DNA from 2 places in the Paenibacillus sp. J22P143 genome. Region 1 is predicted to be linked to the other one. Evidence: riboswitches for the same ligand, from Rfam matches in the RefSeq annotation. Region 1 holds a riboswitch; the other holds the start of a gene.
The links. A riboswitch is a leader RNA that binds a small molecule or an ion and turns the genes downstream of it on or off. The one in region 1 is predicted to bind cyclic di-GMP.

Region 1 (5,557 bases):
CCAAGCGGCCGGGAGATACGGCGCCAAGCAATCGAACAAGGATACGGAATCCAAGGAGTTGGAAGCGTTGAGGAAGGAAGAAACTATCACTGGAAGACAGCTGATCTCGCTCGTGATCATGGCCCAACTCGGAACCGAAGTCATATCCCTCCCCCATGCATTGGTTGGAAAAGCCGGTCATGATACTTGGATCGCGGTATTGCTAAGCGGACTGGTCGCAGAAGTAGGCATCGTGCTGATTTGGTGGCTAGGCAGCCGATATCCGGCGCGTAACTTCTTTGCCTATATCCCGCTTATTCTCGGCAAACCGATTGGATCTTGCATCAATATGGTATATGCATGCTATTACGGCCTTTCAGGGCTCCTGTTGACATTGCTTTATGCCGACCTATTAAGAAGATGGCTGTTTGTGGACACGCCTAAATCGATAATCACTCTTATGCTTCTTGTCGTGTGCGGCTATGCGGCAACGTCATCACTAAAGCAGCTAGCTCATGTATCGCAAACCTTTATGTTATTCGCCTACATTAGTTTTTTGCTTATCGTTATAAGCGGAGTCTATGGACTTGACATCAAAAATTTGTTGCCAGTTTTGCCTGACGGCTGGTTACCGGTTTTGAAGGGAGTATATTTTGCATTTAGCGCTTATGTAGGCTATGATCTGCTCCTTTATGCCTACCCGTACGTGCAGACCTCAAGCAAAAAGAAGCTGCTTTTTACAATGTTGCTGGCGAACGGCAGCACGACCATATTCTATGTTGTGGTCTGCCTGATCTGCTCTATGAAGTTCAGCTTGGAACAGCTCTCCGTTATTCCAGAGCCAATCATTTTTATTCTAAAGAACTATAAGATTGACATCTTACAGAGTATTGATACCTTGTTCCTAATCTTCTACGCATGCATAGTATCGGCAACGATCTATGTCTATTTCTTTATGGCTGTTAAAGCATTGCTGCATATACGCAGTCAAGGTCTGGGCAAGCAGCATGTTTGGGTATGGGCAATTGTATGTGTTTGTTTCATTGGAAGTTTCTTTGTAGAGGAGCGTTTATCCATTTTGCGGTATGGCTCGATTCAGGACGTCATTTCTATCATATTGATCGTCGTTCTACCAGTCGTTCTGCTCTTGATTTCTGGACTACGAGGCACTGGGAGGAGCGAGATATGAAGAGAGTAATTACAGCACTAATCATTTGCCTGCTGCTAACAGGATGCTGGGATCAGCTTCAACTAAAGGAGATGCTATTTGCCGACATTATCGGGCTCGATTACGATGGTGACGGCAAACAGCTCAAGGTAAGCTTTGTTATTTCCTCGCTTAAGAATGTTTCTCAAGGCGGAGGCACCTCGAATAATTTATACCTTGCGTCAAAAGGCGAAAACCTCTATGACGCCGTAAATAATACAAACAAGGAAATGCCTGGAGCTCTTCATGTATTGGAGACCAGGTTGTTTCTAATCAGCACCCGATTTGCCAAAGATCAGCCGCTGAACTATCTGAATATTACTGGTCAATTTAGAGCCAATCCGTTATATGGCTATCTAGCGATGTATGACGGCGATCTTTCCAAGCTGCTGGCTACGAAAAAACTTAAAGAAGATCTGACTCCAGCGGATTTTTTAGTTGGCTTATTGGATGGTGAGATAAAAAGAGGAAAAATCCCTTCAAACCAATTACTCGAATATATACTCGGGGGAGAACGATTCATGAACGACTTCGCACTTAACCGATTCGAACCTTATGGGAACGGTGCTCGTCTTGCAGGTACCGGTTTGTTTAAAGACGGGACGTATACAGGCGTCAACCTGAATCCTGAAGATACCCAGCTGACCGTTCTAATGTATGGCGTTCTAGGCAATTCCGAGTCGCTCTCTGGTAAAATTGGTGAAAAAAATTATATGACTGTGATCAAGCATGCCAAACGAGATTTCCAGATTATCTCTAATCACGACGGTCTTAGCCAAATTAACATCTCGTTACAACTAGATCTTAAATTGATCGAGGCTGGGCTTGAATTAAAAAAACACACGAAACCTATGCTTATAGAGTTGGAGAAGGAAATTACAGTTGATCTAACTGCGAGGATATCTAACGTGATTGCAACCTTGCAAAAGAGCAATTGCGATATCTTGCAGCTTGGGCATGAGTTTGCTGCCTATCATCCGAAGCAGTTTAAAGGCAAGGACTGGTGGCGCGAGCAGTATCCGAAGATCACGATTAAGCCAGACGTTAAAATTCGAATTCTTAACTCCGGCGTATTGGACTAACACTGAAGTACCACTACGTACCGTATTTAGCTACGTATAGCTCACCTAAACAAACAAAATCCCTCACAAATGCCACTCATCTCTTTGCTATTCAGCAGCAGACAGACCGAGCACTTTGAGGGATTTATTGTTTCCAAATGACATCAATCAGCAGCGCCCACAAGGGGATAGACAGTAGAACGCTCCAGAGGCACCCTTTGGGCATCGCTAACTTGGGTTCCTCTTCGGTCTTCTGGTTACGTCCATTATTCCACATATTCCACCAACTCCAACGGCAACCCATCAGGATCAGCAAAAAACGTGTAGCGATTCCCTGTGATTGGATCCACTCGCACAGGTTCAACCGCGATTCCCTTACTTTCCAGCTCTTGAACACTTTGATCCATATCAGCAACAACGAAGGCCAAATGTCGTAAGCCCCGCGCCTCTGGTTGATTCACACGTAAAGGTGGATTCGGAAACGAGAACAATTCTATTTCTTGCTCCGTATGCCCAATACGCAAATCCAATTTATACGAGTCTCTTTCGGCGCGATAGGTTTCATGAATGACCGTGAGTCCAAGTAAATGAACATAAAAATGCTTCGAGCGCTCATAACGACCTAGTGACAATTAGAAAATCTCGAACAACAACAAAAAAGAACGATTCACCTAGATAGGCTGAACCGCTCTTAATTTGGATGATAAACATTGAAATAGTCTTGTTAAAAAGCCTTCGATCTGAGCCATCGGTGGCATTTTCACAGAAAGCTTTACTTCACCTTTCCAGTAGAAAATGAGAATGCTATTATTTCTTCCGTGGAACATTTCGACATCCCAACAGGCTTCCTTTAATGCATATTCTTCTCGGTTTATCATGAGCTTAGGTCCATCCGTGGATGGCACCAAACGTGCAACATGGTTACCGCATAACGAGGTTGCTTTCTGTTCCTCTTGCAATTGATTGTTCGATTTCATGCCGCTAGGGTCTCCTTTGTGCAAATTGTTGAGATTTGTTTTTTTGTTTCGCTATGACAGAGAAAAAAACCCACCGTAGTGAACCGACTAGAGGGGTTCTGATGTGAATTCCCAATCGTTCGGCGGCTGGCTGGCTGCTTGTCCTTTGCAGGAGAAGTAAGGCCCCTGTAGCTTTGCGTCACTGGCTTTCGCCAGCTTTGCCTTTGTCGAGATGGCGTGCAGAATCTTTTTAGTTGAAGCCGTGAATGAAACGATACATCCTATACTCTCAAGGATAAGGGATGGCGATTTGAATTCGAATAGTTCATAGGAACTAATTTTACGAAATTCATCAAAATGTTTGCATTTTCGACGATATTTTCACCGTTTTTTGACGTATTGTGCCTCTCCAATAGAAAATGGAACCCACCAAGGATAACATAGCAATCACGAGAAACAGCGTACTACCACCATAAGATACCAATAAAAATCCGCCAATCCATGGCCCCATAAAATGTCCGATGTTCGTTAGCGTTTGAGCGCCATAATACGTTCCACGCATTTGTTCCGGGGCAAGCTTATCAATCAACATGTTCGCGGCAGGATAATTCAGAATTTCACCAAAAGTGAAAATTCCCATCGATATAATGAGCCATGTGAGCGAATGCGAAAAGGCAAATCCGATATCGCCTAAAGCGAACATCAAGTTTCCAACAACGATGGCGGTTAAAGGTGAATACTTTTCAGCCCATTTCCCCAGCGGTATCTGCATCGCAATGACGACAATGGCATTGGCGCTCATGAGAATCGCAAACATTTTGACCCCATCAGCAAAATCCCTTTGAAGGTACTGTGATAATGTGACCATAACCTGCGAATATCCGATGGCTCCGATAATTCCGCCGATAATGTACAATCGGAAGGTGACATCCTTACGAATGACGCTTAATGCCGAACTAAAAGTAACGAGTGCTTTCTTCTCACCTTCGATTTTCTTAATGCCGAACTTAATGAGCAGTGCGTAAAGCGTCACACCGTAGATTAAATAGATGATACCTGTGAGCAGGAATGGCAAGGATCCATTCAATGTCGCAAAGAACGCCCCCAGCAAAGGGCCTACAGCCACACCAACGTTAATCGCCATATACCGGAGTGAAAATACCTGTAACCGTTTGGACGGCTCTGTTAAATCGGCCATTAAGGCTTGAGACACAGGCTCATAGAAAGAACGACAAAGTCCATTTAGCATACCCAGCAGCATAAATAAGACCGGTAATTTGACAACTCCGAAGCCAAGGAATACGAATCCCCATCCGAAGAGAGCCGCGAGCATAATCACGCGCCGTCCGAATCGGTCTGACAACGTGCCGCCAACAAACCCGCCGAATGTGCCTGCCAAAGCACCCATGCCAATTACGATACCAATAAGTCCAGGACTCATAGTTGAGTGCTTAGCCAAATAGATCGCGAGAAACGGTAAACTCATAGAAGACGCAGCCCGAGCCATGACTGTTCCTAAGATAAGCGTATGTACGATTGGATGATAGGATTGAAAAAAATGACGGATACGATTCATATACGATGACTCCTCTCGCTGACAACAGAATTGCCCTACGGTTAATTAATAGACGCCGAATTCCAATTATACATGAAATGGGTGGATTGTGTCGTATTTTCGAACTAGGAACTTTACCTTTTCATATACGCCTTCTCTCAGATGGTATTTATTGGGTGGAGGTTTTATAATGGCGATATGGAGGTGCTTGAGATGAAAATAGCGATCACAGGCGGCAGCGGGTTTATTGGAAAACGATTAATTTCGTTCTGGTTGGGACAAGGTCATGAACTCATTAATATATCACGCTCTTCCTCGAAGCAGGTTCATGGTATCCGAACATTAACATGGGACGAGTTGGAGAACAATGCTGAACTCCTTGAAGGACTTGATGCCATTGTGAATTTGGCTGGTGAATCCGTTAGTCAGCGTTGGACAGCCGCGGCCAAGACGCGGATTGTTCAATCCCGCTTGCAGGCAGCGGAGCGTGTAGCCAAGCTTGTTGCGAAGTTAGATCCTAAGCCTAAGGTTGTTGTGAATGCTTCTGGTATGTCTTATTACGGCATCTCCGAGACGGACACCTTTGACGAGAACAGTCCTTATCGAAATACAGACTTCTTAGCTGACGTAGTCAAACAGTGGGAGGCAGCTGCTGATCTTATCCAAGGTACACGGGTCGTGAAGGTTCGAGTTGGACTTGTGTTGGATAATAAAGAAGGTGCATTTCCCAAGATGGCACTCCCCTATAAGCTTGGCGTAGGCGGCACCGTTGGCAGCGGCAGGCAATGGCATTCGTGGA
Region 2 (5,557 bases), on a different contig from region 1:
TGAGTTTGCCTTCCTTTTATTCCGGAGGCTACAAGGTTTAAGATACGGGAACATTCTGAAAAGAATCTGAAACATTCGGAAGAGTTACACGAAAAGTTGTACCGATCTGCGGCTCACTCCACACTTCAATCTTTGCGCGGTGCGCATCAACAATTTGTTTGGCGATCGCAAGCCCGAGGCCATTGCCCTCCGACCGCCGAGTCCGTGCTTTATCCATCCGGTAAAAGCGTTCTAATATCCGCGGCAGATGCTCCTCTTCGATGCCAATACCTGTATCGCTAACCGTGAAGGATATCTTCTGCAGACTCACTTCCAACGAGATGGTAACTTTGCCGCCTTCCCGGTTGTACTGAATCGCGTCATTTTAACCCTATCATTAGTGGAAAAGTGAAGAAATAGTATAAACAACTAGTCCCCCCTACGTAATTTGTACATATTATGCTAATGAAACTATAAGACAACTATCATGGAAGGAGAAACAACTAGAAAATCGTAACTCAACAAGTGGTTCGTACAGTGAACTAGAGAGATAGCAGACATGATAATTAAGATCTTAGTTTACTTTATCGAAAAGAGGTTGAATTAAGATGCTGCAAGAATTTATGATTCCTATCACCATTTTGTCGTTTCTATGCACCATTACTTTCATTATCTTTCGACCTAATGTAAATGAAGCTATTCCAGCAACGGTGGGTGCCGTACTTGTCCTTCTTAGCGGCAGTGTTACAATATCTGATTTAGGTAAAATAACCGAAACCATTGGTGGAGCAGCCGTAACCATTATGGCAACGATTGTTATGGCAATTGTTTTAGAAAGTTTTGGTTTTTTTAATTGGGCTGCTGAGAAACTTCTAGAACGAGCAAGAGGATCAGGCATACGCCTTTTCTGGTACACAAACTTATTTTGTTTTCTGATGACCCTTTTTGTAAACAACGACGGCAGTATATTAATTACAACGCCGATCTTACTTATGCTGCTTCATCAACTAGGCCTTAAAAACCACCAAAAAATTCCTTACCTACTCTCCGGCGCATTAATTGCAACTGCTTCTAGCGCACCTATTGGCGTTAGCAATATTGTAAATTTAATTGCCTTGAAAATTGTTCATATGGACCTCTATATGCACACAGCGATGATGTTTGTCCCTGCTTCACTTGGTCTGATCCTCCTTACATTCCTTCTATATATCAGTTTTTATCGCGTAATACCACGAAAACTACCAGGAATTAAATTGATACCCTTAAATCAAACGCATCCGCTGAAAGAAATTGCATCACCGATTCCGAGAGAGAATCAAAATAAGTTCATGCGGAATATCTTGATTTTTGTATTCAGCGTACGTATAAGCCTATTTGTTGCCTCTTTCATTCATTTTCCAGTTCCATTAATGGCTGTTATTGGTTCTGCACTCCTGCTGGGATGGCGTTGGTATTATTTGAAAATTGCACCTACAGACATGATTAGAAAGACGCCTTGGTATATACTCGTGTTCGCCTTCAGTATGTATGTGATTATATATGGTTTGAATAATATCGGATTAACTCAGATGCTCATCCATCTTATGCAACCTCTCGTTTCTGGTAGTTTAGTGCATGCAAGTGTAATGATGGGAATTCTGCTTACTATTTTATCGAATTTATTCAACAATCATCCTGCATTGATGGTAGGAACATTAACCTTGACGAACATGGGTCTTGATCCCCTTACCTTAAAAATTTCTTATCTGGCTAGTGTAATTGGCAGTGATATCGGTTCCCTCATCTTACCAATAGGAACACTTGCAACCATCATGTGGATGCACATTATCAAAAAAGGAAAAGTGAAACTTAGCTGGGGCCAATACTTGAAGGTAACTGTTACCGTCATCCCAATCACTGTTATTTTCACTTTAGTGATTCTAGCATTTTGGGTATCTTGGATTTTTTAATTCGACTGAAATGATTAAAACTGGAGGTTATTCGTATGCGTGTGCAACAACATTTTGTTGGTCAACAAGTGATCGTTGAAATTTCAGGAAATAATTTTTGTAAAGGTAAAGTAATTGATTTAGGGTTGGATATCATGGTCATGGTCAATAATCAACAGTTCTATTATATCCCCTTAGTCAACGTACAGAATGTAAGACTGAATCCAGAGTCTAGTACGGAACCCGAGCAATTATCTGATGAAACGCCAATCGATTATCAGGAGGACAGCCTCTCATTTCGAAAGATATTAAATAATGCAAAAGGGCGATTTGTAGAGATTTATGTAACTGGCAATAAAACAATCCATGGTTATTTAACCAGTATTATGAATGATTATTTCGTCTTCTACTCGCCGGTCTATAAAACTATGTTTGTCTCTATGAATCACCTAAAATGGTTAATTCCTTATCACGCTCATCTCACACCTTATTCGCTTAATAGTCAATCACTTCCATTGAGTCCTTTCAACATTACCTTATCCAGAACTTTTGAAGGGCAATGTAAAAAATTGGAGGGAAACCTAGTTGTTTTTGATCTTGGAGATAACACGAAGAAAATAGGCTTACTTTACAAAGCGGATAGTGGTTCAATAGAGCTGATAAACGCAAGTGGAGATAAAGTAATTTGGAATTTACAGCATTTAAAAACGGTATATACGCCATGATTGATGAAGGATATTTTTTCAAAATAAAAAAACGACCTTCTAGGGGAAGGTCGTTCGAAAAAAGGTTGAAATATGCAACTATGCACACCTCATTTTATGAGACAATGGACTAATATGTTTGGGTGTTTAGCTAGACGAAAAAATTAGTCCTCTGGCAGCATGCTTCCATCCTAATGTAAAGCTAATTCTAGAGAGATTGGACACGCTTTCACATGATCATTTTTGTGCTTTCGATTGATAAATTTTGTGTTAACGGCCGATAACAGCAACTTAGCCACTACTGGGAATGACAACGTGATTTCATCGTTTAAAATCCAATGACAAAAACCGGCTTAGCCACTTTTTCACAGTGCCTAAGCCGGTTTTATTCAACTTCAAGCAAGAATATGCCCCAATTACAAAACTTTTTTTACGTTCGACATGAGACAACGTTTATTGCTATATACAGGTGAATTTCACCTACACTATAATAATGAAACAGCATTGAAAAGGGCAAATCATTGGAAACAATGAGACGCAAAGCCATGGCCTAACGCATTCCGAATGGGATGCTATGGTTGACAGGTTGCCGGATATGAAGGGGATGATCCTTTATTCGGGATGATCCTTTTTTTATTTCGTGAAAATCGTAGGAGGGCTCTCATTTGCCAATTGTAAGTATCTCCGTTCTTATAACCGTTTGCGGTGCACTGATCGGTCTTCTAGTAGGTCTTCTCGTCGCATTCAGAACGAGAGCCATCCGTTCGAGGTTCCTTATTGGGGCTTCCATTTATGAATCAGCCATCGATTGTATTCTCATGTTTACATCTGAGGGCAAGATTATTGAATGTAATCCTGCAGCAGAAGCCATATTCGGATACAAGCGTGAAGAGGCGCTTAAACGTACTTTATTCCATTTCCTATTTTCTATCGATCAGGATGGACAAGCTGCTGCTAGTTTATATCAACTGCTGCATCAGAAGTCGGATTCCATCGTGGGCAAACGCATCGAAATTACGGCTTACCGAGCGGACCACAGCACATTTCCGGCCGAAATTATCATAACGGATATGGTTTATGGGAGAAATAAGATGTATACAGCCTGCCTGCGGGACTTAACCGAAATCAGGAAATCCGAAGAACTGATGCATCAATTAGCGTACTTTGATCATTTAACGGGATTGCCTAATCGCAATCAATTTAATGAGCTTTTTGAGCGTGCTCTATCTCGTGCTCAACAAAACAATGAGACCTTAGGCGTTATGTTTTTGGATATTTATCGGTTCAAATGGATTAATGACTCTTTCGGTCATTTGATTGGGGATCACACGCTTCAAAGATTCGCTGCTTTACTTGCTAGTTGTTTACCCATACATGGATCCGTCTCCCGGTTGAGTGGGGATGAATTTGTCATCCTACTTCCCCAAGGTGATCAACAAAAAATTACGGAACAAGCCCAGAACATCATCGCCTTGCTGGAGATTCCTTTTCATATGGAAATTGGCGACATCTATGTGTCTACGAATATTGGTATTTCCATATATCCTTACGATGGAGATACACAGGAGCTTTTGCTTAATCATGCAGACCAAGCCATGTATGCAGCGAAAGAGCAGGGTCGAAACAATTACCAATTTTTCCAACCAGGTATGCAAATGAAATGTTCCCAGAGAATTGTCTTTGAACACTCTTTGCAAGGTTAGCTGCACCCTGCCTTCGGAAGAGTCCACCACGTTCCCCTTCACCGCTTCTCTCGGGTTAGTCCATTTTTTCGGCTAATTCCGCCCGCAAGACCACTTCCCTATGCTGCCTCTATGGACGAACGCGTCCACGGAGGAATATAGCCGACTTATTGAGCCGAACAAATAAATCTTTATATTTCAAAGAAAAAACCTTCCCCTCAGCTTATCGCATAGTGGGAAGGCCCTCTGGTTATTCAAATATATTTGATCAAAATACTCTCCACATGCTCCAGATGCTCGCGCATCGCCTCAGAAGCCAGCACGGGATCTCCGTTTAGAATCGCTTCATAAATCACTTTATGTTCCTTCAAAAGCTGGACAGCCACTTCCTGATTCGCATACAGCTCCGCACGGCGGATGTCGCGAATCATCATTTCCATCGCATTGCGGATCGAGTCACACGTCTGCACCATAATGGCGTTGTGTGTCGCTAGAACGAGCAGCTCATGGAAAGCAAGATCGGTTCGTTCACCCTCAGCGTCATTGCCTACGGAGCTCTCCATGTCTTGCATGATGCGCTGCAGCTGCGCTAAGTCCTCAGCTGTTCTTTTCCGCGCAGCAATCGATGCAATTGAAATCTCTAGCGATTGTCTCACTTCCATGAGCTCCAGGAGCGTCGTTCGATTCATGCGAAGCGACGTCCATTCTGGCAGGGAAACCTCGGCAGGTGCTTGCCGTATGACACGACACGCACCGCCCTGCCGAATCTCAATGAGACCCATCGCTTTCAAGGCGCTTAGCGCTTCCCTCATCGTGGAACGCCCGACGCCGAAGCGCTCGGACAGCTCCTTCGTAGAAGGAAGCTTATCCCCCATCTTCAACTGTCCCTGCAGAATCATCTCTTTGATCTGCTGGGCGATCTCATCATAGTGATTCTGTTTCTGCAGCTTCATAACTTCCATATGAGTACCTCTTCTATCCGATAAGTAGCACGTGCACAATCCCTGGGCCATGAACACCGATCGTCAAATCGTTCTCAATGTCCGCCGAACGGCTCGGACCCGAGATGAAATGGATACCGGCCGGCAGGTCTTTCCTTGCTATCTGATCGAGTGGGGCGAGTATTTCGCCTAGTCTCGTTCGCAATCGTTCAATCGGCAGCAGGACGATCAAAGCCGTGGGAAGCAGGCTCACCGATCTGCCCTTTTCTTTCGATGATAGCACAGTTAGTGATCCCGTGTAAGCCGCCGCATGATCTGCTAGG

Region 2: linked by a shared signal. The riboswitch ahead of AC58PQ_RS22665 (diguanylate cyclase domain-containing protein) and the one ahead of AC58PQ_RS06795 (hypothetical protein) in region 1 are both predicted to bind cyclic di-GMP.

Annotation. Positions count from the first base shown of each region.
Region 1 is NZ_JCAUAQ010000002.1:702,224-707,780, reverse strand. Features, by position in the region: gene AC58PQ_RS06820 (spore germination protein) at 1-71, shown strand, start outside; gene AC58PQ_RS06815 (GerAB/ArcD/ProY family transporter) at 68-1,168, shown strand; gene AC58PQ_RS06810 (Ger(x)C family spore germination protein) at 1,165-2,268, shown strand; gene AC58PQ_RS06805 (hypothetical protein) at 2,393-2,524, opposite strand; gene gloA2 (SMU1112c/YaeR family gloxylase I-like metalloprotein) at 2,514-2,879, opposite strand; gene AC58PQ_RS06795 (hypothetical protein) at 2,919-3,224, opposite strand; cyclic di-GMP riboswitch class I at 3,343-3,436, opposite strand; gene AC58PQ_RS06790 (MDR family MFS transporter) at 3,556-4,779, opposite strand; gene AC58PQ_RS06785 (TIGR01777 family oxidoreductase) at 4,972-5,557, shown strand, end outside.
Region 2 is NZ_JCAUAQ010000021.1:67,757-73,313, forward strand. Features, by position in the region: gene AC58PQ_RS22650 (sensor histidine kinase) at 38-355, opposite strand; gene AC58PQ_RS22655 (ArsB/NhaD family transporter) at 588-1,928, shown strand; gene AC58PQ_RS22660 (YwrJ family protein) at 1,964-2,632, shown strand; cyclic di-GMP riboswitch class I at 3,114-3,205, shown strand; gene AC58PQ_RS22665 (diguanylate cyclase domain-containing protein) at 3,277-4,314, shown strand; gene AC58PQ_RS22670 (FadR/GntR family transcriptional regulator) at 4,548-5,255, opposite strand; gene AC58PQ_RS22675 (LutC/YkgG family protein) at 5,269-5,557, opposite strand, start outside.